Regions from separate parts of the Streptomyces sp. NPDC085460 genome, predicted to be linked through region 1. Evidence: riboswitches for the same ligand, from Rfam matches in the RefSeq annotation. Region 1 holds a riboswitch; each other region holds the start of a gene.
What was found. Region 1 has a riboswitch for thiamine pyrophosphate ahead of thiC (phosphomethylpyrimidine synthase ThiC). Riboswitches for the same ligand answer to the same signal wherever they lie in the genome.

Region 2: linked by a shared signal. The riboswitch ahead of thiO (glycine oxidase ThiO) and the one ahead of thiC (phosphomethylpyrimidine synthase ThiC) in region 1 are both predicted to bind thiamine pyrophosphate.
Region 3: linked by a shared signal. The riboswitch ahead of ACIGHB_RS18400 (thiamine ABC transporter substrate binding subunit) and the one ahead of thiC (phosphomethylpyrimidine synthase ThiC) in region 1 are both predicted to bind thiamine pyrophosphate.

Annotation. Positions count from the first base shown of each region.
Region 1 is NZ_JBITTO010000003.1:498,840-506,069, reverse strand. Features, by position in the region: gene ACIGHB_RS10185 (metallophosphoesterase) at 1-739, shown strand, start outside; gene ACIGHB_RS10180 (hypothetical protein) at 907-1,614, shown strand; gene thiC (phosphomethylpyrimidine synthase ThiC) at 1,679-3,469, opposite strand; TPP riboswitch at 3,464-3,602, opposite strand; gene ACIGHB_RS10170 (YibE/F family protein) at 3,797-5,188, shown strand; gene ACIGHB_RS10165 (SsgA family sporulation/cell division regulator) at 5,469-5,909, opposite strand; gene ACIGHB_RS10160 (helix-turn-helix domain-containing protein) at 6,048-6,812, opposite strand; gene ACIGHB_RS10155 (DUF5326 family protein) at 7,100-7,230, opposite strand, start outside.
Region 2 is NZ_JBITTO010000005.1:233,573-240,802, forward strand. Features, by position in the region: gene ACIGHB_RS14895 (DUF4396 domain-containing protein) at 1-130, opposite strand, end outside; gene ACIGHB_RS14900 (deoxyribonuclease IV) at 225-1,076, opposite strand; gene pknB (Stk1 family PASTA domain-containing Ser/Thr kinase) at 1,084-3,006, opposite strand; gene ACIGHB_RS14910 (thiazole synthase) at 3,230-4,024, opposite strand; gene thiS (sulfur carrier protein ThiS) at 4,030-4,236, opposite strand; gene thiO (glycine oxidase ThiO) at 4,233-5,543, opposite strand; TPP riboswitch at 5,541-5,654, opposite strand; gene ACIGHB_RS14925 (NAD(P)/FAD-dependent oxidoreductase) at 5,738-6,973, shown strand; gene ACIGHB_RS14930 (Rv2175c family DNA-binding protein) at 7,041-7,230, shown strand, end outside.
Region 3 is NZ_JBITTO010000006.1:443,341-450,570, forward strand. Features, by position in the region: gene ACIGHB_RS18390 (phosphatidate cytidylyltransferase) at 1-522, shown strand, start outside; gene rlmN (23S rRNA (adenine(2503)-C(2))-methyltransferase RlmN) at 726-1,838, shown strand; TPP riboswitch at 1,868-1,977, shown strand; gene ACIGHB_RS18400 (thiamine ABC transporter substrate binding subunit) at 2,059-3,150, shown strand; gene ACIGHB_RS18405 (iron ABC transporter permease) at 3,189-4,802, shown strand; gene ACIGHB_RS18410 (ABC transporter ATP-binding protein) at 4,802-5,851, shown strand; gene ACIGHB_RS18415 (Rossmann fold nucleotide-binding protein) at 5,881-7,014, opposite strand; gene ACIGHB_RS18420 (hypothetical protein) at 7,118-7,230, opposite strand, start outside.

The DNA.
Region 1 (7,230 bases):
CGACGAGAACGGCGGCTGGGCCGCGGGCAACGCCCGACTGTGGTTCCTCGGCGACTTCACCGACCGCGGCCCCGACGGCATCGGCGTCATCGACCTCGTCATGCGGCTCTCCGCCGAGGCAGCAGCCGCCGGCGGCTACTGCAAGGCCCTCATGGGCAACCACGAGCTGCTCCTCATCGGCGCCAAGCGCTTCGGCGACACCCCGGTCAACTCCGGGGCCGGCACCGCCACCTTCCAGGCGGCCTGGCTGCTCAACGGCGGACAGAAGCACGACATGGACCGCCTCCAGGACGTCCACCTCCAATGGATGTCCCGGCTCGACGCCGTCGTCCGGGAGGACGACCACCTGCTGCTGCACTCGGACACCACCGCGTACCTCGAATACGGCGAGACCATCGAGGACGTCAACGACACCGTCCACGAGATCATCCGGCGCAACGACGCCGACGAGGTCTGGGACCTCTTCCGGAAGTTCACCAAGCGGTTCGCCTTCCGCGACGAGGCCGGCCCGCAGGCCGTCCAGGAGCTGCTGGGCACCTACGGCGGCTCCCGGATCGTGCACGGCCACAGCCCGATCCCGTACCTCCTCGGCCAGGTGGGCACGGAGGACGGCGAGGAGGACTCCCGCCCGGCCGTCGACGGCCCGCACGTCTACGCCGACGGGCTCGCGATCGCCATGGACGGCGGCGTCACCATGGCCGGAAAGCTGCTGGTGGTCCAACTCCCGCTGGGGGACTGACTCTCACCCAGCGCATCCGGTGCAGGCGATTTCCGGAAACCCCCTGTCAGCGCGCCCGCTCACGGCCCTACCATCGGTCTCCCTAGGTAGGCAGGCTCTCCTCCGCTTCCGCCCGGACCGCCGTTCTCCACGGCCGGTCCCGGCCCACCGAGCATCGGGGGATGCACATGAACGTGGCTCCGCACCTGCTGACCGAGGACCGCGCCGAGTACGAGCGCGTCCTCGACGACGCACTGCGCACCGCGCCCGAACGGCCGGAACTCGCCGGAGCGGGCGCGCGGCTGACGGCCGCCCAGCTCCGGGTGATGGCACTGAACGCGACAGCGCTCATCACCGCCGCGGCGGCGAGCGAGTACGAGCACTTCGTCAAGGTGCGCGAGCAGCACCGCGCCGCGTCCAACCGGCCGCGGACCCCCGCCCCCGACGAGTCGCCGGGCGCCGTCGCGGTCCTCACGACCCTGGTCCCGGTCCTCGCCGGAACGGCCGCCGTGATCTTCCTCCTGGTCGGCGCGGTGGTCCATCTGGTCGCCCCGACAGCCGCCCTCGGCGCCACCCTGCTCACCGCGGGCCTGGTCTTCGGCACCCTCGCCGCCGCCGGCCTCCTCTGCGCGGGCGCCGGGCTCCTGCTCACCGCGCTCCGCAACAGCCCCGCCGAGGCACACGCCCCCGACGACGAACTCACCCGGGCCCGCGCCGCCTGGCGCCACGCCCTTCTGGAACGGGGCGTCGTCCCCTTCCTCCGGGCCGCCCTCACCGCTCCCGTACCGACCCCAGCGCCCACACCGGCACCAGCTCCCACTCCAGCCCCAGCGCCAACACCGGCACCGGCACCGGCACCGGCCACCGCCCCCGATCCGCCTCCCCCGGCCCCGTGACGCGGACCGGCCCGCGGTCCCCCCGTGGACCGCGGGCCGGGGATCAGGACGGACGAGCAGGCGGCTACTCGGCCAGGGGCAGGTAGACGCGGTTGCCGGCGGCGGCGAACTCGGCGGACTTCTCCGCCATGCCGGCCTCGATCTCCTCCTGGGTACCGCCGTGCTCACGGCGGATGTCCTGCGAGATCTTCATCGAGCAGAACTTCGGGCCGCACATCGAGCAGAAGTGGGCCGTCTTCGCGGGCTCCGCCGGCAGCGTCTCGTCGTGGAACTCCCGGGCGGTGTCCGGGTCGAGGGCCAGGTTGAACTGGTCCTCCCAGCGGAACTCGAAACGCGCGTCGGACAGCGCGTCGTCCCACTCCTGGGCGCCCGGGTGGCCCTTGGCCAGGTCCGCCGCGTGCGCCGCGATCTTGTACGTGATGACGCCGGTCTTCACGTCGTCGCGGTTCGGCAGGCCCAGGTGCTCCTTGGGCGTGACGTAGCAGAGCATCGCCGTGCCCCACCAGGCGATCATCGCGGCGCCGATGCCGGAGGTGATGTGGTCGTACGCGGGCGCGACGTCCGTGGTCAGCGGGCCGAGCGTGTAGAACGGCGCCTCCTCGCAGATCTCCTGCTGGAGGTCGATGTTCTCCTTGATCTTGTGCATCGGGACGTGGCCCGGGCCCTCGATCATCGTCTGCACGTTGTGCCGCTTGGCGATCGTGTTGAGCTCGCCGAGCGTCTTCAGCTCCGCGAACTGCGCCGCGTCGTTGGCGTCCGCGATCGAGCCGGGGCGCAGGCCGTCGCCGAGCGAGTAGGTGACGTCGTACGCCGCCAGGATCTCGCAGAGCTCCTCGAAGTTCGTGTAGAGGAAGTTCTCCTTGTGGTGCGCGAGGCACCAGGCGGCCATGATCGAACCGCCGCGCGAGACGATGCCGGTCTTGCGGCGCGCGGTGAGCGGCACGTACGGCAGGAGCACGCCGGCGTGCACGGTCATGTAGTCCACGCCCTGCTCGGCCTGCTCGATGACCGTGTCCTTATAGATCTCCCAGGTCAGGTCCTCGGCCCTGCCGTCGACCTTCTCCAGCGCCTGGTAGAGCGGCACGGTGCCGATCGGCACGGGGGAGTTGCGCAGCACCCACTCGCGGGTGGTGTGGATGTTGCGTCCGGTGGACAGGTCCATGACCGTGTCGGCGCCCCAGCGGGTCGCCCAGGTCATCTTCTCCACCTCCTCCTCGATGGAGGAGGTGACGGCGGAGTTGCCGATGTTGGCGTTGACCTTCACCAGGAACCGCTTGCCGATGATCATCGGCTCGATCTCCGGGTGGTTGACGTTGGCCGGCAGCACCGCGCGGCCCGCCGCGATCTCCTCGCGGACGACCTCGGGGGAGACGTTCTCCCGGATCGCCACGTACTCCATCTCCGGGGTGATCTCGCCCCGGCGGGCGTACGCGAGCTGGGTCACGGCCTGCCCGGAGCGGCCCCGGCGGGGCAGCCGCGGACGGCCGGGGAACACCGCGTCGAGGTTCTTCAGCCCGCCGCCGCGCGGCGAGGTGTGCTTGATGCCGTCGTCCTCGGGGCGGACCGGGCGGCCCGCGTACTCCTCGGTGTCGCCGCGCGCGATGATCCAGTTCTCGCGCAGCGGCAGGAGGCCCCGGCGGACGTCGGTGTCGACGGCGGGGTCGGTGTACGGGCCGGACGTGTCGTACAGCGTCACGTCCTTGCCGTTGGTGAGGTGGACCTGGCGGACCGGCACCCGGATGTCGGGGCGCGAGCCCTCGACGTACCCCTTGTGCCAGCCGGGCGTGCGCTCGCCGTTCGAGTCGTTCTGCTCGTTCTGGTCGGAGGCAGGCGTGCGTGCGTCCTGAATGGTCATGAGACCGAATCTCCCTACGCCGGCATTACCCGGTAACAGGTTCGGCGGTCGGCGCAGCCTCCTCCCGTACGCGTCCGCGTACGGTGATCAGCGCCCTCTCAGCCCGGTGCTCCGAGCTCCCGCGTGTGCAAAGGTGCCACCACGCTAGCGCCCTCCCGGGCGTGCTGAACAGTGGGCCCCCTCCGTTCTTGCGATGATCGGTCGGTGACTTCCTCGCAGCAGACCCCCGATCCGCACGGCCACGACCGCGGCCACGACCACGGGAACGAGCACGGAAGCGGCACCGGCCCAGGCGGTGTTCCGGGCGGTGGCCCAGGCGGTGGGCCAGTGGGTGGTCCGGCCGGAGGCTCCGGCTCCGGCCACGGCTCCAACCCTGGCAACGGGCACGGGCACGGCTCCGGCCACGGCTCCGGCCATGGGCACGGCCACGGCCACGGCCACGGCCACGGCCACAGTCACGGGCCCGCCGCGCCCGTCTCCCGCCATCTGCGCAGGGTCATCGCGGCCGTCCTCATCCCCTTCGCCACCGCCGTGGCCGTCGGTCTGGTGGTGCTCTGGCCCGGCGGCACGCCGGCGCACGAGCGGACCGGGGTCGGCTTCGACCGGCAGACCGAGCAGGGCAGGGTCGTCGCGGTCGAGCAGGTGGACTGCAAGGACGTGAACGCGGCGCAGGTGCCGCCCACCGGCGACACGACCACCCCGCAGGGCCGCGAGGCGGTCAACGGGCAACAGGGTCAGTGCGAGAAGGCGACGATCGAGGTCACCAGCGGCACGGACAAGGGGCGGCAGTTCACCGAGATCGTGCAGCCGGACGCTCCGCGCCAACTCGACGAGGGCCAGGGCGTGGTGGTCGCCTACGCCCCCGACGCCCCGAAGGACCTGCAGTACTCGGTGACGGACGTGAACCGGAAGGTGCCGATGGCGGTCCTCGCCGGCATCTTCGCCCTCGCGGTCGTGCTCGTCGGCCGGCTGCGGGGCGTGATGGCGCTGATCGCGCTCGCGGTGAGCTTCCTGGTGCTCACGCTCTTCATCCTGCCCGCGATCCTGGAGGGGTCGAACCCGCTGATCGTGGCGGTGGTCGGATCGAGCGCGATCATGCTGCTCGCGCTCTATCTGTGCCACGGCCTGTCGGCCCGCACCTCGGTCGCCGTCCTGGGCACGCTGATCTCGCTGCTGCTGATCGGACTGCTCGGGTCCTTCTTCATCGGCTGGGCCTCGCTCAGCGGCAACACCGACGACTACACCGGGCTCATCCACGGCCTCTACCCGGAGATCGACATGTCCGGCCTGCTCCTGGCCGGTGTGATCATCGGTTCGCTCGGTGTGCTGGACGACGTGACCGTCACCCAGACCTCGGCGGTCTGGGAACTGCACCAGGCCGACCCGGGGATGGGACCGCGCGCGCTCTACCGGGCCGGCATCCGGATCGGACGCGACCACATCGCCTCGGTGGTCAACACCCTGGTCCTGGCCTACGCCGGTGCCGCGCTGCCGCTGCTCCTGCTCTTCACCATCGCGCAGAGCAGCATGGGGACGGTGGCCAACAGCGAGCTGGTGGCGGAGGAGATCGTCCGGACCCTCGTCGGATCGATCGGTCTGGTCGCCTCGGTGCCGGTCACGACGGCGCTCGCCGCGCTGGTGGTGTCGGCCGACCGCCCGGCGGAGGAGGCCGGCGGCCGGACGCCGGGCCGCGGCGGACGGCGGCGCCGCGCGAAGTGACGCGCGCGCGGCGGCCGTACGGGCCCGCGCCTCGTCGACAGCCGTACGGATCGGGGTACCGGTGCCAGGCGTACGGATCGGAGCGTCGGTGCCGGCCGTACGGATGGGGGGACCGGTCTCAGGCGTGCGGAACGGAGCGCCGGTCTCATGCGCACGGGTCGGAGCGTCGGTCTCAGGCGTACGCGACGGGCGCCGGTGTCAGGCGTGCACGACCGACGGGCGCCGGTGTCAGGCGTACGGAACGGGCGCGCCCGTGCCGGCCGTACGCGACGGGCGCCGGTCAGGCCGGGCCCGCGCTCTCCTCGGCGAGGATCCGGCCGAGCGCGGCCTCCAGGCTGTCCTCGAAGTCGCCCAGCGTCTGCTCCTGACCGAGCGGGACGAGCTTGTCCGTGCGGTCGAGGAAGGCGACGAGCGGCGGGGCGCTGGCGCGGAACAGCGCGCGGTCACCGCCCACCTGGAGCCTGATGGAGACGTCCGACAGACCCTCGGGGTCGGTCGGGGCGATGTGGACGTCGCCGTCGCCGCTCGGGCGGTTGATCCCGTCGAGCAGCAGCTCCCTGCCGAACGCCCAGGTCACAGGAGCGTCCCCGGGAAGGTGGAAGGTCATCCGCACCGCGTAGGGATCCCGGGTCTCGTATCGCAGTTCGACCGGGATCTTGAAGGAGAGCTCCTCCGAGACGAGGAAGCTCATCAGGACCTCGGCCTGAACCGACTCTCGCATCATGTACCCCGCAGTAGATGGAGCAGTTGTGTAAACACAGCTGCTGAAAGCTGTGACCGAAACGGCCAGGAATGATCCCCCGTGGCCCTCTTGACGCAATCGTGCTGTACGCGCTAGCGGATCACAAGGAGTGATTTTTCAGATACTGATAGAGAAGGCGAGCGAACTGAAGAGGCTTCCGATCTCCGTGCGTAGCCGCTCGACTGCTGGGAGCAACCGTTCTGCCTGGTGAAGCGGTAGCGAAATGGCCAGAGTGGCCGCCGTGGAGCCCGCAGTGATGGGGATGGCCGCGCAGACCGTGCCCAGCGCATATTCCTGATGCTCCACCAGGGGCTCCATTCGCCCCAAACCGCCCAAACGCTCCAAAAGTATCCGCTGATTACGCACCGTGTACGGAGTGATCGCTTCCACCGGATGGCGATCGAGGTGGTCTTGACGAGTTTTCAGATCGAGTTGACTGAGCAGACATTGACCGATGGCGTGCGCGTGACCGGTCTCCCGGAAGTCGGCCCATTCCTCGACCGCGGGGGAGTTCGGGGTATCCGCGACGGAGACGAGTTCGATCTCGCCCTCGCGATAGAGGGCGAAGTAGACCGGCACACCGATCTCGTCCCGCCAGTGGGCAAGGGAGTCCTCGATCTTGGTGCGACGATTCTGCACAGCCCCGCCGCCGGCCAGACGGGCGGCTGCCTCGCCCAGATAGAACGCACCCTTGTCGCGGAGCAGATAGCCCTCGTGCGTCAGGGTGCGGAGAAGGTGGTACGTCGTGGGCAGCGGCAGGCCCGTCTCCCGGGCGAGCTGCTTGGCGGGGGCACCGTCCGCGTGGGAGGCCACGGCCTCCAGAAGTCTCAGCGCCCGCTGCACCGAGCCGATCAGCGTCGGCCCAGTTGTCTGCGTAGCCATGGCCAAAGGTCACCCCCAGGCGTGACAACGGATGCACTGCACCCGCTCGCGGGGGCCGCCCCCGCGCACCCGCCGGGCCTGGGACACCGATGGGGTCCGTTGGGCCGGACCCCTCAGGGACGAGCGGGAAACCGCTGGTCTGCCGGAGATCTACGCCCGTAGTCCCCGACTCGGCGGAGATCTGCCACTCTAGTGGCTCGTCCTCGCCCCCCACCCTGTTTCCACCAGCGCGTTCCCCCTGCCGGGCTAACGCCCGGCAGTCACCGAATACCGATGAGTAGCTTGTGCTACCAGTCGCGGTCCGTCTTCGACGAGGATCCGAACTTCCGCACGGCGTAGATGAGTCCGGCCACGAGCGCGACGAACAGCAGCACCTTGAACAGCAGACCGATCACGAAGGTGAGGACGCTGGTGATGA
Region 2 (7,230 bases), on a different contig from region 1:
AGTGGTCCGTGTGGTCTCCGTGACCCGTGTGACCCGTGTGGCCCGCGTGGTGGCCTTCGTGGCCCGTGTGATCCGTGTGGCCGGAGTGGTCCGTGTGTCCTGCGTGGCCCCGGTGTGCTTCGTGCTCCATGAGGGTGCCCCCAACCTCGGGTAGCGGTTCCTGCTTCCTCAGGAACCGTATACCCCCTCGGGGTATCTCTCAATCGGAAATGACCGGAAGTGGATCAACCCCGGAGCTTCTTGAGCAGCTCGATGTCGGCGACATGGCCCGCCGTGCCGCCCGGCGTCTCGATGACCAACGGGACGCCCTCGGTGGCCGGATGGCGCAAGAGCTCCCGGAACGCCTCCTGGCCGATGTGGCCGACGCCGATGTTGGCGTGCCGGTCCTTGCGCGCGCCGGCGACGTCCTTGGAGTCGTTGGCGTGGATCAGCCGCAGCCGGCCCTCGCCGACCGTGGCGACCAGCTCGTCCAGGGTCCGTACCGCTCCGCCCGGCTCCGCCAGGTCGTGGCCCGCCGCGTAGATGTGGCAGGTGTCGAGGCAGATCCCCAGCTTGGGGTGGTGGTCGAGCGCGTCGAAGTACGGGCCGAAGTCCTCCGCCTTGGAGCAGAGCGAGAAGCCCTGGCCGGCCGTGGACTCCAGGAGGAGGTACGGGTCGTCCTCGTGGGTCAGCTCGTCGAGGAGGGGGAGCATCCGCTCCCGTACCTGCGCCAGCGCCTCCTCGCGGGGGCGGCCGCCGGTCGCCGAGCCGGTGTGGACGACCACGCCCTTCGCGCCGATCTCCCGGCCGCGCCGCAGCGAGTGGCGCAGCGACTCGACCGACCTGTCGACGGTGGCCTCGGTGTGGGAGCCGAAGTTGATCAGGTACGGGGCGTGCACCCAGGCCGAGAGCGACCGGGCGGCGCACTCCTCCCGGAAGAGCTCGTCCTGGGCGGGGTTGCCGGCCGGGGTGGCCCAGCCGCGCGGGTTGGCGACGAAGACCTGGACGGTCTCGGCGCCCAGCTCGCGGGCGTAGCCGAGGCCGGTCGTGGCGAGTCCGCCGGCCACGGGGACGTGGCCGCCGACGGGGTTGCGCATGGGTGTCTCAGATTCCCTTGATCGTGATGGTGACCGTGGAGCCCTCGGGGGCGGTCCCGCCGCCCTCGACGGACTGGCCCGTGACCTCGTCCCCGAGGAAGGGGAACTTCTTCTCCACCTTCACGTCGAAGCCGGCGGCCTCCAGCTCCTCGCGGGCCTCGTCGGTCCCCATGCCGACGACGTCCGGGACCTCGACCTGGCGGGGCCCCTTGGACACGGTCAGGGTGATCGCGTCGCCCTTCGCGGCCCGGCTGCCCTCGGCGAGGGACTGGGCGGCGACCGCGCCGGCGTCCTCCGTGGAGTGGATCCGCTCCGGTGCGACCGAGACCTTGAGGCCGGCCTCCTGGAGGGTGGCGGTGGCGTCGGCGACGGTCTCGCCGGTCACGTCCGGGACGTCGACCGGGGCGCCCTTGCTGACCAGCAGCGCGACGGCCGAGTCCGGGGCCCGCTCGGTGCCCGGCTCCGGGTCGGAGCCGATCACCGAGCCCTGGGCGACGGTGGTGCTGAAGGCGGTGGTGACCACGCCGGGGGCGAGGCCCTGTTCCGTGAGGATCCGCTTGGCCTCGTCGAGCGGCTTGTTCTTCAGGTTGGGCACCTTCACGATCTCCGGGCCCCGGGAAAGGGTGAGGGTGACGGTGGCGTGGCTGCGGACCCGCTCGCCGGGCGCCGGGTCGACGCCCATGACGGTGCCGCGCTCGTACGCGTCGCTGAAGGCGCGCTCGGTCGCGCCCAGCTCCAGGCCGGCGTCGGCGAGCCGCTCGGCGGCCACCTTCTCGGTCTGGCCGAGGACCGCGGGGACGCGGGTGAACTGGCCGGCGTTGATGTACCAGACGCCGGCGCCGAGACCCAGGGCGAGCAGGACGCCGGCGACGATCAGGAGCGGGCCCCGCGACAGCCGCGGGCGGGTGGGCCGGCGGCGGTCCCGCGGCGGGGGCTCGGGGGCCGCGAGGCGGCTGGTGTGCTGCACCGCGTGCGGGTCGTCGGCCTCCGGCGCGGGCACCGGGCGGGCGATCACGCTGGTGCGGTCCTCGCCGGTGTCCCGCTGCTCGTCCCGCGCCCCCGGCGGCGCCGCGTCCAGCTGCGCGTCGGTGAGCGCCGCGCGCGCCTCCCGGGCCAGGGCGAGGAGCGCCACGGCGTCGTGCGGCCGGACCTCGGGGTTGCGGGCCGTGGCCGCGGCCACCAGCTCGTCCAGCTCCAGCGGGAGGCCGGGGACGGCGGCCGACGGGGCCGGCACGTCGGTGTTCAGGTGCCGGTAGAGGACCTGCGCGGGGGTGTCGCCGGAGTGCGGCTTGGCGCCCGTCAGCATCTCGTACAGGACCACCCCGCAGGCGTACACGTCGGCGCGGGTGTCCGCGGTGCCGTGCTCGATCTGCTCGGGGGCGAGGTACGAGACGGTGCCGAGGACCGCGCCGGTGGTGGCGGTCGCCGAGCCGACGGACCGGACCAGCCCGAAGTCGGCGACCTTGACCCGGCCGTCGTCCCCTATCAGCACGTTCTCCGGCTTCATGTCCCGGTGGACGAACCCGGCCCGGTGCGCGGCGCCCAGCGCGGCCAGGACCGGCTCCAGGACGTCGAGGGCGGCGCGGGGCTGGAGGGCGCCGCGCTCGCGGAGCACGTCGCGCAGGGTGCAGCCGGAGACGTACTCCATCGCCAGGTAGACGTACGCGCCCTCGGCGCCCTGGTCGAAGACGGCGACCACGTTCGGGTGGGCGAGGCGGGCGACGGACTTCGCCTCGCGGATGAACCGCTCCACGAAGACCGCGTCGGCCGCCAGGGCCGGGTGCATCACCTTGAGCGCGAGGACGCGGTCCAGACGGGTGTCGACGGCCCGGTAGACCGTGGCCATCCCGCCGACGGCGATGCGCGCGTCGACGCGGTAGCGGCCGTCGAGCAGCCGCCCGACGAGGGGGTCCTGAAGGGTCGTGTCCACGGCGTCGAGTCTACGAGCCGGTGCGGACACGACCCGCCCCGCGTGCCCCGTCCGCAGCACGCTTGTGACGTACCCCGCTCCGTGCCGGGGCAGGACGACGGGCGGTACGACTCCGTGCCGGGGCGGGAAGCGGGGCGGTACGACTCCGTGCCGGGGCAGGACGCGGGGCGGTACGACCGCGAGCCGGCGTCGGAGCGCGGGGCGGTCCGACGCCGCGCCGGTGTCAGAACGCGGGGCGTTCCGGGTCCAGCCGGGCGCGGCCCTCCGTGGGGGAGGACGCCTCCGCGAAGTGCCGGCGCGGGATGCGGCCCGCGCGGCGCGCGAGGCGGCCCGCCTCGACCGCGTGCCGCATCGCCGAGGCCATCAGGACCGGCTCCTGCGCGCGCGTGACCGCCGAGGCGAGCATCACCGCCGCGCAGCCCAGCTCCATCGCGAGCGCCGCGTCCGAGGCGGTGCCCGCGCCGGCGTCCAGGATCACCGGCACGCCGGCCCGCTCCACGATCAGCTCGAAGTTGTGCGGGTTGCGGATGCCGAGGCCGGAGCCGATGGGGGAGCCGAGCGGCATGATCGCCGCGCAGCCCACGTCCTCCAGCTTCCGGGCCAGGACCGGGTCGTCGTTGGTGTACGGCAGGACGGTGAAGCCGTCGTCCACCAGGGTCTCGGCGGCGTCGAGGAGCTCCACCCCGTCGGGGAGGAGGGTCCGCTCGTCCGCGACCACCTCCAGCTTGATCCAGTCGGTGCCCAGCGCCTCCCGGGCCAGCCGGGCGGTCAGGACGGCCTCGCCCGCCGTGTAGCAGCCCGCCGTGTTCGGCAGGACGCGGATGCCGAGCCGGTCCAGGACGGAGAGGACCGAGCCCTGCACGGTCGGGTCGAGGCGGCGCATGGCGACCGTGGTCAGCTCGGTGCCGCTGGCCACGAGGGAGCGCTCCAGGACGTCCAGGCTGGGGGCGCCGCCGGTGCCCATGACGAGCCGGGAGGAGAACTCCGTACCGCCGAGGACGAACACGTCGTCGGACATCGCGCTCAGCCCCCCTGCACCGCGGTCAGGACCTCGACCCGGTCGCCGTCGGCGAGCAGCGTCGTCGCCCACTCGCCGCGCGGCACCACCGCCTCGTTGACGGCGGCGGCGACCCCGGAGGGCGCGGTGGTGAGGCCGGCGACCAGGGACGCCAGGGAGACGGGGGCGGCGAGCGCGCGCGGCTCGCCGTTCACGGACACGGTCACGTTCATGCGGGCTGCTCCTGACGTACGGGGCGAGCGGTGGGGAAACGGCGGGGGGAGAAGGGGCGCGCCTCCTCGGGGAGGGCGCCGGTGGCGAGCGCCTCCGCCATGGCGTCGCCGGTCACGGGGGTGAGGAGGATCCCGTTGCGGTAGTGGCCGGTGGCCAGGTGGAGGCCCGGCAGGGCGCTCGGCCCGAGCATCGGCGCGTTGTCGGGGGAGCCGGGGCGCAGCCCGGCCAGGGTCTCGGTGAGCGGCAGCTCGGTGAGACCGGGAACCAGCTCGTGGGCGTCGCGCAGCAGCTCGTACACCCCGCCCGCGGTCACCGTGGTGTCCCAGCCCAGCTCCTCGCTGGTGGCGCCGACGACCAGCTCGCCGTTCTCGCGCGGCACCAGGTAGACGTGGCTGCCGCGCACCACGGCCCGGACGGTGCGGGACAGGAAGGGGGCGTACGGGGCGGGGATCCGCAGCCGCAGGACCTGGCCCTTCACCGGACGGACCGGCGGCAGCACCGCCTCGGGCACGCCCGCGAGCCTCCCGCTGAGGCTGCCCGCGGCGAGCACGGTCTCGCCGGCCGCGAGCTCGGTGCCGTCGGCGAGGGCGACCCCGCGCGCCCGGTCCCGGACGACGACGAGCCGCTCCGCGAGCGCCCGGTGGAAGACCACCCCGGCCCGCTCGCAGGCCGTCAGCAGCGCGGCGGCCAGCCGGCGCGGGTCCACCTGGTGGTCGCCGTCCACCCGGAGTCCGCCGCGCACGCCGGGCGCCAGCATGGGTTCAAGGCGGCGGCACTCGCGGCCGCTCAGCCACTCGGAGGCCAGTCCGCAGCGGGTCTGGAGGGCGTGGAGTTCGCGCAGGTGGGCCCGGTCGTCGGCGTCGAGCGCGACGGCGAGGGTGCCGCAGGCGCGGTAGCCGACGTCGAGGCCGGTGGCCTCCTCCAGTTCGGCGACGAACGCGGGGTAGCGCGCGGCGGAGGCGAGGTTGAGCCCGAGCAGGGTCTCCTCGCCGTAGTGCAGTTCGGTGACGGCGGCGAGCATCCCGGCCGCGACCCGCGCGGCGCCGCCGCCCGGCTCGGGGTCGACCAGGGCGACGCTCAGCCCGCGCAGGGCCGCCCGCCAGGCCGTGACCAGGCCGATGACGCCGCCTCCGACGACGAGGACGTCGGTGGCCGGCCCGTTCCGGTGTGCCGAGGCCGGCTCGTTTCGTTGAGATGGCGCCGGCTCGTTCCGGTGTGCCGAGGCCGGCCCGTTTCGTTGAGCTGCGGCCGGCTCGTTCCGGTGTGCCGCGGTCCGTTCGTTCTGGTGTGGTTCGGAAGAACGCATGGGCGGTTCCGCCCCTCCCTTCGCCGGCATGACCCGGATCAGGTTCGTACGGTCGGAGGCCGGCCAGCCTCCCTCTCAGCCCGGTGCGTCCGGGCTCCCGCGAGTGGTGTGTGCCCGCCACCCTAGCCCCCGCCGCCGGAGTGCCACAGGGCACCTCTCTTTCTGACGTGCCGTCAGCTGCGTAAGGTGGACGGGTGAGCGAGCAGAAGCAGACCCAGCGGCACGTCGTGATCGTCGGCGCGGGCATGGCGGGCGTGCAGACCGCCGTCGCCCTGCGCGAGCAGGGCTTCGAGGGCCCCGTCACCCTCATCGGCGCCGAACCCCACCAGCCCTACGACCGGCCCCCGCTCTCCAAGGCCGTCCTCCTCGGCAAGGCCGAGCACTCCGCCTTTGACATCGACTTCGAGTCCCTCGGCGTCGACCTCCGGCTCGGCCTCGACGTCACCGGAGTGCGCCCCGCGGAGCGCGAGCTCGTCACCGAGGCGGGACGCTTCCCGTACGACACCCTCGTCCTCGCCACCGGCGCCCACCCGCTCACGCTCCCCGGCTCCGAGGGCGTCCCCGGCGTCCACCTGCTGCGCACCCTGGACGACGCCGTCCGCCTCGGCCCCGTCCTCGCGGGCGGCGGCCCCGTCGTCGTGGTCGGCGCCGGCTGGATCGGCGCCGAGTTCGCCACCGCCGCCCGCGAGGCCGGCTGCGCCGTCACCGTCGTCGAGGCCGCCGCCCTGCCGCTCGCCGGCGCCCTGCCCGCCGAGGTCACCACCGCCATGGCCGGCTGGTACGCCGAGAGCGGCGCCGAACTCCTCACCCACGCGCGCGTGGCCGGCGTCCGGCCCGGCGCCGTCGTCCTCGCCGACGGCCGCGAACTGCCCGCCCAGGCCGTCGTCGTCGGCATCGGCGCCCGCCCCGCGACCGACTGGCTGGCCGGCTCCGGCATCGCCCTCGACCCGAGCGGCGCCGTCACCGCCGACGACCGGCTCCGCACCTCGCTGCCCGACGTGTACGCGGTCGGCGACTGCGCCTCCTTCCCCTCCGCCCGCTACGGCGAACGGCTCCTCGTCCACCACTGGGACAACGCCCTCCAGGGCCCCCGCACGGTCGCCGCCTGCGTCACCGGCTCCCAGGGCGTCGAGCCGGAGCCGTACGACCCCGTCCCGTACTTCTGGTCCGAGCAGTTCGGCCGCTTCGTCCAGTACGCCGGCCACCACGCCGGCGCCGACACCCTGGTACGCCGCGGCGACTCCTCCGGGCCCTCCTGGTCGGTGCTCTGGCTGCGCGACGAGGTGCCGGTCGCGCTGCTCGCCGTCGGCCGCCCCCGCGACCTCGCCCAGGGGCGCAGGCTCATCGAGGCCGGCACCCCCGTCGACCCCGAACGCGCCGCCGACCCCGCCGTCCCGCTGAAGTCGGCCGTCCGCCAGGGTGGCTCCTGACCCCCGGACGGATGCGGCCGGGGCGGCCCGACTACCGGCTGTCGGTCCCGGGTGGCAGGCTTGTCCCGTGACCGAGATTGACGCAAACATCGATGCTCTCGTCCCCGCCTGGCTCTACCTCCCCGACATCGCGGAGATGCTCGGCGTCGAGGTGACGCGGGTGCGGCAGCTGGTGAAGGAGGGCCAGCTGATCGCCGTCCGCCGCGGGGAGAACAACGCCCTCCAGGTGCCCGCCGCCTTCATCCAGGGCGACAAGG
Region 3 (7,230 bases), on a different contig from region 1:
ATGACGGAACCCCCCGAGGGGTATCTGAAGGACGTCACGGCGGGGGTCTTCGCCGCGTTCTACGTGCCGTTCCTGGCGACGTTCGTGGCGCTGCTGCTGACCGCGGACGACGGTCCGTGGCGGGTGCTGACCTTCCTGCTGCTCACGGTGGTCAGCGACACCGGGGCGTACGCGGTCGGCTGGCGGTTCGGCAGGCACAAGCTGGCGCCGCGGATCAGCCCCGGCAAGACCCGCGAGGGCCTGTTCGGCGCGGTGGCCTTCGCGATGGCGGCCGGCGCGCTGTGCATGCAGTTCCTGATCGACGGCGGCACCTGGTGGCAGGGGCTGATCCTCGGTCTGGCGGTGGCGGCGAGCGCGACGCTCGGCGACCTCGGCGAGTCGATGATCAAGCGGGACCTGGGCATCAAGGACATGGGGACGCTGCTCCCCGGTCACGGCGGCATCATGGACCGGCTCGACTCGCTGCTGCCGACGGCGCCGGTGGTGTGGCTGCTGCTCGCGCTGTTCGTCGGCACGGGGTGAGCGGTCACCCGCAGGGGATCGCCGTCGGAGCGGGTTGACGGACAGCGGGTACTCTGGAAGGGCTCGGGGCGTGTGCCTCGGGCCCTTTCGTCGTCCTCGCCGCCGCGGGGACGGTCCAGTGAGGTCGCTCCGGCACCGCCGTGCCGCGCTCCCCGCCGTCGCGGGACGTCCGACCTCGTGCCTGTTTGAGGAGAGACGCCGCCGTGGCTCGTCCGGCCCCCGGAGAACTCACTTTCGTCGCCCCGCGCGGTGCCAAGAAGCCGCCGCGGCACCTCGCCGACCTTTCGCCCGCCGAGCGGAAGGAGGCCGTCGCCGCGATCGGCGAGAAGCCGTTCCGCGCCAAGCAGCTGTCGACCCACTACTTCTCCCGGTACGCGCACGACCCGGCGGCGTGGACCGACATCCCGGCCGCCTCGCGGGAGAAGCTGGCGGGGGAGCTGCTGCCGGACCTGATGTCGGTGGTGCGGCACATCTCGTGCGACGACGACACCACCCGTAAGACGCTGTGGCGGCTGCACGACGGCACGCTGGTCGAGTCGGTGCTGATGCGCTACCCGGACCGGGTGACGATGTGCATCTCGTCGCAGGCGGGCTGCGGCATGAACTGCCCGTTCTGCGCGACCGGGCAGGCGGGGCTCGACCGGAACCTGTCGACGGCCGAGATCGTGCACCAGATCGTCGACGGCATGCGGGCGCTGCGCGACGGAGAGGTGCCGGGCGGTCCGGCGCGGCTGTCGAACATCGTGTTCATGGGGATGGGCGAGCCGCTCGCCAACTACAAGCGGGTCGTCGGCGCCATCCGCCGGCTGACCGACCCCGAGCCGGACGGTCTGGGGCTGTCGCAGCGCGGGATCACCGTGTCCACGGTGGGTCTGGTGCCGGCGATGCTGCGCTTCGCCGACGAGGGCTTCAAGTGCCGGCTCGCGGTGTCGCTGCACGCGCCGGACGACGAGCTGCGGGACACGCTGGTGCCGGTGAACACGCGCTGGAAGGTGCGGGAGGTGCTGGACGCGGCCTGGGAGTACGCCGAGAAGTCCGGGCGCCGGATCTCCATCGAGTACGCCCTCATCCGGGACATCAACGACCAGGCGTGGCGGGGTGACCTGCTCGGCAAGCTGCTCAAGGGCAAGCGGGTGCACGTCAACCTGATCCCGCTGAACCCGACGCCGGGGTCGAAGTGGACCGCGTCGCGGCCGGAGGACGAGAAGGCGTTCGTCGACGCGATCGCCCGCCACGGTGTGCCGGTGACCGTGCGTGACACCCGGGGCCAGGAGATCGACGGTGCCTGTGGGCAGCTGGCGGCCTCCGAGCGCTGACCTTGTACTCTGTGCTCGAACACATCTGCATATTCCGACAGGGGAGCGCCACAGCGCTGAGAGTGCGGTAACCGTAGACCGCAGACCCTCTGAACCTTGCCCAGGTCATTCTGGGTAGGAAGTTCGGTCGTAACTCGAGCTGTTGCGCCCTGCCCGCGTCCGTTCCGGCGGCCGCGGGCAGGGCCGCGTCTCTTCCTGGTCCCACCCAGGAGGACAACCGATGCACACCAAGAAGGCAGCCGCCGTCGCGCTGGTCGCGGCGCTCGGCGTCACCGGCCTCGCCGCCTGCTCCACCGAGGACGCCCGCGAGGCCGCGGGCAAGTCCGGGGAGCCGGCGCCGAAGACCGTGACCCTCGTGAGCCACGACTCCTTCAACGCCTCCAAGGAGGTGCTGGCCGAGTTCACGAAGCGGACCGGCTTCACCGTGAAGGTGCTGAAGGCCGGCGACGCGGGCGAGGCCGTCAACAAGGAGATCCTCACCAAGGGCTCCCCGCAGGGCGACGTCTTCTTCGGCGTCGACAACACGCTGCTCTCCCGCGCCCTCGACAACGGCATCTTCGAGCCGTACGAGGCGAAGGGGGCGGACCGGGTCCCGGGCACGTTCAAGCTCGACAAGGAGAACCGGGTCACGCCGATCGACACCGGTGACATCTGCGTCAACTACGACAAGAAGTTCTTCGCGGACAAGAAGCTCGCGCCGCCGGTGTCCTTCGACGACCTGGCGAAGCCGGAGTACAAGGACATGCTGGTGGTGGAGAACCCCGAGCGGTCCTCCCCGGGCCTCGGCTTCCTCCTCGGCACGGTCGCGCGGTACGGCGACGAGGGCTGGCAGGACTACTGGAAGAAGCTGAAGGCGAACGGCGTGAAGACCGTCGACAGCTGGGAGCTCGCCTACAACCAGGAGTTCTCCGGTTCGGCCGGCGGCAAGGAGGCCAAGGGCGACCGTCCGCTGGTCGTGTCGTACGCCTCCAGCCCGCCGGTCGAGGTGCTGTACGCGGAGCCGCAGCCGAAGGAGGCCCCGACCGGGGTGTCCACCGGCACCTGCTTCCGGCAGATCGAGTTCGCGGGGCTGCTGCACGGGGCGAAGAACCCCGAGGGCGGGAAGGCGCTGATCGACTTCCTGATCTCGAAGAAGTTCCAGGACGACATGCCGCTGCAGATGTTCGTGAACCCGGTGGCGGAGGACGCGACGCTGCCGGAGCTGTTCACGCAGCACGGCGTGGTCGTGGAGAAGCCGCAGACGATGGCGCCGGAGAAGATCGCCGAGCGGCGTGAGGCGTGGATCCAGCAGTGGTCGTCGCTCCTCAAGTGAGGTCCGGCCGCCGGGGGAGCGCGGCGCGGCTGGGGCTGATGGTCCTGCCCGTCGCGTTCTTCGCGGTCTTCTTCGCCTGGCCGGTCGTGTCGATCGTCGAGCGCGGGCTGCGGCCCGGCGGGGTCTGGGACCTCGGCGCGATCGGGGCGACGCTCGGCCGTTCGGACATCCTCGGCGTGCTCGGCTTCACGGTGTGGCAGGCGGCCGCCTCCACCGGTCTGACGCTGCTGGTGGCGCTGCCGGGGGCGTATGTCTTCGCCCGTTTCGACTTTCCCGGGAAGGGTGTGCTGCGGGCGGTCGTCACGGTGCCGTTCGTGCTGCCCACGGTGCTGGTCGGGACGGCGTTCCTGGCTCTGGTGGGGCGGGGCGGGTTCACCGACGCGCTGTTCGGGCTGCGGCTCGACACGACGGTGTGGGCGATCCTCCTCGCGCACGTGTTCTTCAACTACGCGGTCGTCGTCCGGACGGTCGGCGGGCTGTGGGCGCAGCTGGATCCGCGGCAGGAGGAGGCGGCGCGGGTGCTCGGCGCGTCGCGGTGGACGGCGTGGCGGTCGGTGACGCTGCCGGCGCTGGTGCCCGCGGTGTCGGCGGCGGCGCTGATGGTCTTCCTCTTCACCTTCACCTCGTTCGGTGTCGTGCAGATCCTCGGCGGGGACGCGTACACGACGCTGGAGGCGGAGATCTACCGGCAGACGGCCCGGCTGCTGGACCTGCGGACGGCGGCCGTGCTGACGCTGGTGCAGTTCGTGGCGGTCGGGGCGATCCTCGCGGTGCACGCGCGGACGGTGCGGCGGCGGGAGACGGCGCTGCGGCTGGTCCCGCCGGAGCTGACCGCGCGCCGGCCGCGGGGCTTCGGCCAGTGGGCGCTGCTCGGCGGGGTGCTGGTGTCGGTGGCGGTGCTGATCCTGCTGCCGCTGGGGGTGCTGGTGGAGCGGTCCTTCGCCACGCCGGAGGGGTACGGGCTGCGCTACTACCGGGCGCTGGGTTCGCTGGACGAGTCGGGGACGTTCCTGGTGCCGCCGCTGGAGGCGGTGGGGAACTCGCTGCGGTACGCGGTCGCGGCGACGGCGATCGCGGTGGTGGTCGGCGGGCTGGCGGCGGCGGCGCTCACCCGGCGCGCGGGGCGCCTCGTGCGGGGCTTCGACGCGCTGCTGATGCTGCCGCTGGGGGTGTCGGCGGTGACGGTGGGTTTCGGGTTCCTGATCACGCTGGACGAGCCGCCGTTCGATCTGCGGGCGAGCTGGATCCTGGTGCCGCTGGCGCAGGCGCTGGTCGGGGTGCCGTTCGTCGTGCGGACGATGCTGCCGGTGCTGCGGGCGGTGGACCAGCGGTTGCGGGAGGCGGCGGCGGTGCTGGGGGCGTCGCCGTGGCGGGCGTGGCGGGAGGTGGACCTGCCGCTGGTGCGGCGCGCGCTGCTGATCGCGGCCGGGTTCGCGTTCGCGGTGTCGCTGGGGGAGTTCGGTGCGACGGTCTTCATCGCGCGCCCGGACAATCCGACGCTGCCGGTGGCGGTGGCGCGGCTGCTCGGCCGGCCGGGGGAGCTCAACTACGGGCAGGCGATGGCCCTGTCGACGATTCTGATGGTGGTGTGCGCGGTGTCCCTGTTGCTGCTTGAGCGGTTGCGGACCGACCGGACCACCGGGGAGTTCTGATGCTGGTCCTTGAGGGTGCGACGGTTCGGTTCGGGGCGCGGGCGGTTCTCGACGCGGTGGACCTGGAGGTCGTCGAGCACGAGATCGTGTGCGTGCTGGGGCCGAGCGGGTCGGGGAAGTCGACGCTGCTGCGCGCGGTCGCGGGGCTTCAGGCGCTGGACGCGGGGCGGGTGCTGCTGGGCGGTGCCGACCAGGCGGGGGTGCCGGTGCACCGGCGGGGGGTGGGGCTGATGTTCCAGGACCACCAGCTGTTCCCGCAGCGGGACGTGGCGGGGAACGTGGGCTTCGGGCTCCGGATGCGGGGGGTGGCGAAGGAGGAGCGGGCCGGGCGGGTGGCGGAGCTGCTGGAGCTCGTCGGGCTGCCGGGCGCCGGGGGCCGCTCGGTCGCGGCGCTGTCGGGCGGTGAGCAGCAGCGGGTGGCGCTGGCGCGGGCGCTGGCGCCGCGGCCCCGGCTGCTGATGCTGGACGAGCCGCTGGGGCAGTTGGACCGGGGGCTGCGGGAGCGGCTGGTGGTGGAGCTGCGGTCGTTGTTCGGGCAGCTGGGGACGACGGTGCTGGCGGTGACGCACGACCAGGGGGAGGCGTTCGCGCTGGCGGACCGGGTGGTCGTGATGCGGGAGGGGCGGATCGCGCAGTCGGGGTCGCCGGTGGAGGTGTGGGAGCGGCCGGCGTCGGAGTTCGTGGCGCGTTTCCTGGGGTTCGAGAACCTGGTGCCGGCGACGGTGTCGGGTGGGGTGGCGGAGACGGTGTGGGGCCGGGTGCCGGTCCCGGAGGGTTCGCCGCAGGGGGAGCGGACGCTGCTGGTGCGTCCGGCGGGGGTCCGGCCGGCCGGCGGGGGGCTGGTGTGCCGGGTGGAGTCGCGTACGTTCCGGGGGCATCACGTGGCGGTGGTGCTGCGGCCTGCGGACGGGCCGCCGCTGGAGGCGGAGTTCCCGCTGCGGGAGGTGCCGGAGGTGGGCGCGGAGGTGGCGGTGGGGTTCCGGGCGGATGAGGTCGTCGTGCTGGACGAGGACGGGGACGGGGACGGGGACGGCGGGGTCGGGGCGTAGCGGGCGGGGGGCGTGGCGGACGGGGTGGGCTACGCGGCGGCGAGGCGCGCGAGGGCGGCGGGGGCGTCGTCGACGGAGTCGACGAGGGCGATCCGGGCGGCCATCGGGCGGTTCTCCGCGAGGCGTTCCAGGAGGGGCCAGGCGGGGAGGCGGCCGGTCCAGTGGGCGCGGTCGACGAGGACCATGGGCGTGGGGGCGCCGAGGGAGCCGTAGTAGTTGGGGGTGGCGTTGCCGAAGATCTCCTGGACGGTGCCGGCGGCGCCGGGGAGGAAGACGACGCCGGCGGTGGAGCGGGCCAGGAGTCCTTCTTCGCGGAGCGCGTTGGCGAAGTACTTGGCGATGTGGCCGGCGAAGGCGTTGGACGGTTCGTGGCCGTAGAACCAGGTGGGGATGGAGATCGAGTCGCCGCCGCCGGGCAGCAGGGCCCGTACGCGGAAGGCGGCGCGGGCCCAGTCGGTCACCGAGGGGGTGAAGGAGGGGGCCTTCGCGAGGTGGGCGAGGGCCTCGGTGAGGGCCGGGTCGGCGAAGGGGGCGGTGTACGCGCCGAGGTTGGCCGCCTCCATCGCGCCGGGGCCGCCGCCGGTGGCGACGGTGTAGCCGGCGCGGGCGAGGGAGCGGCCGAGGCGGGCGGCGCCCGCGTACGCCTCGGTGCCCCGGCCCATGGCGTGGCCGCCCATGACGCCGGCGACGGGCCGGCCGGCGAGGTGTTCGTCGAGGGCGTCGCCGACGGCGTCGTCGTGGATCGAGCGGAGCATGGAGGAGAAGACGTCGCCGTCGGCGCGGGTGGCGCGGAACCAGGCGTAGGAGAGCGCGTCGGGGGTGGCCGGGTAGCCGTCGTCGCCGCCGACGCCTTCGTACAGCTCGTCCGGGGTGTAGAGCCGGTTGCGGTACGGGTCGAAGGGGAGGCCGGGGACGGGCGGGAAGACGAGGGCGCCGTCGGCCCTGACCTTGACCGCCGCCTCGGGTTCCATCGGGCAGCCGAGGAAGACGGTGGCGGCGGTGGGGGTGGCGAGGAGGGCGAAGGTGCGGTGGGTGAGGTCGACGGACTGGATCCGCAGGCCGGCGAGGCCGCCGGGCAGGGCGAGCGACGCGTCGAACTCGTCCAGGGTGTGGATCTCGCGGCCGCGTCCCTGCGGGCGCGGCGGCGGTGGGGGCGTCGCCATGGGCCCACGATAGGCGGCCCGTGGCGACGCGGCCTCCCGCTGTTCCGGCGGCCGGGCCCGGGGCCGGGTCTGGGTCTGGGGCGGCTCGGGGCCGGGCCAGGGCTCAGGCGGTCAGCGGGAGGGCGGCGAGTTCCCCGATCAGCCAGGTCAGGGGGAGGAAGACGGCCAGCAGCGCGGCGGCGCGCAGCAGGGCGGCGGTGCGGAGCACGGTCGGCG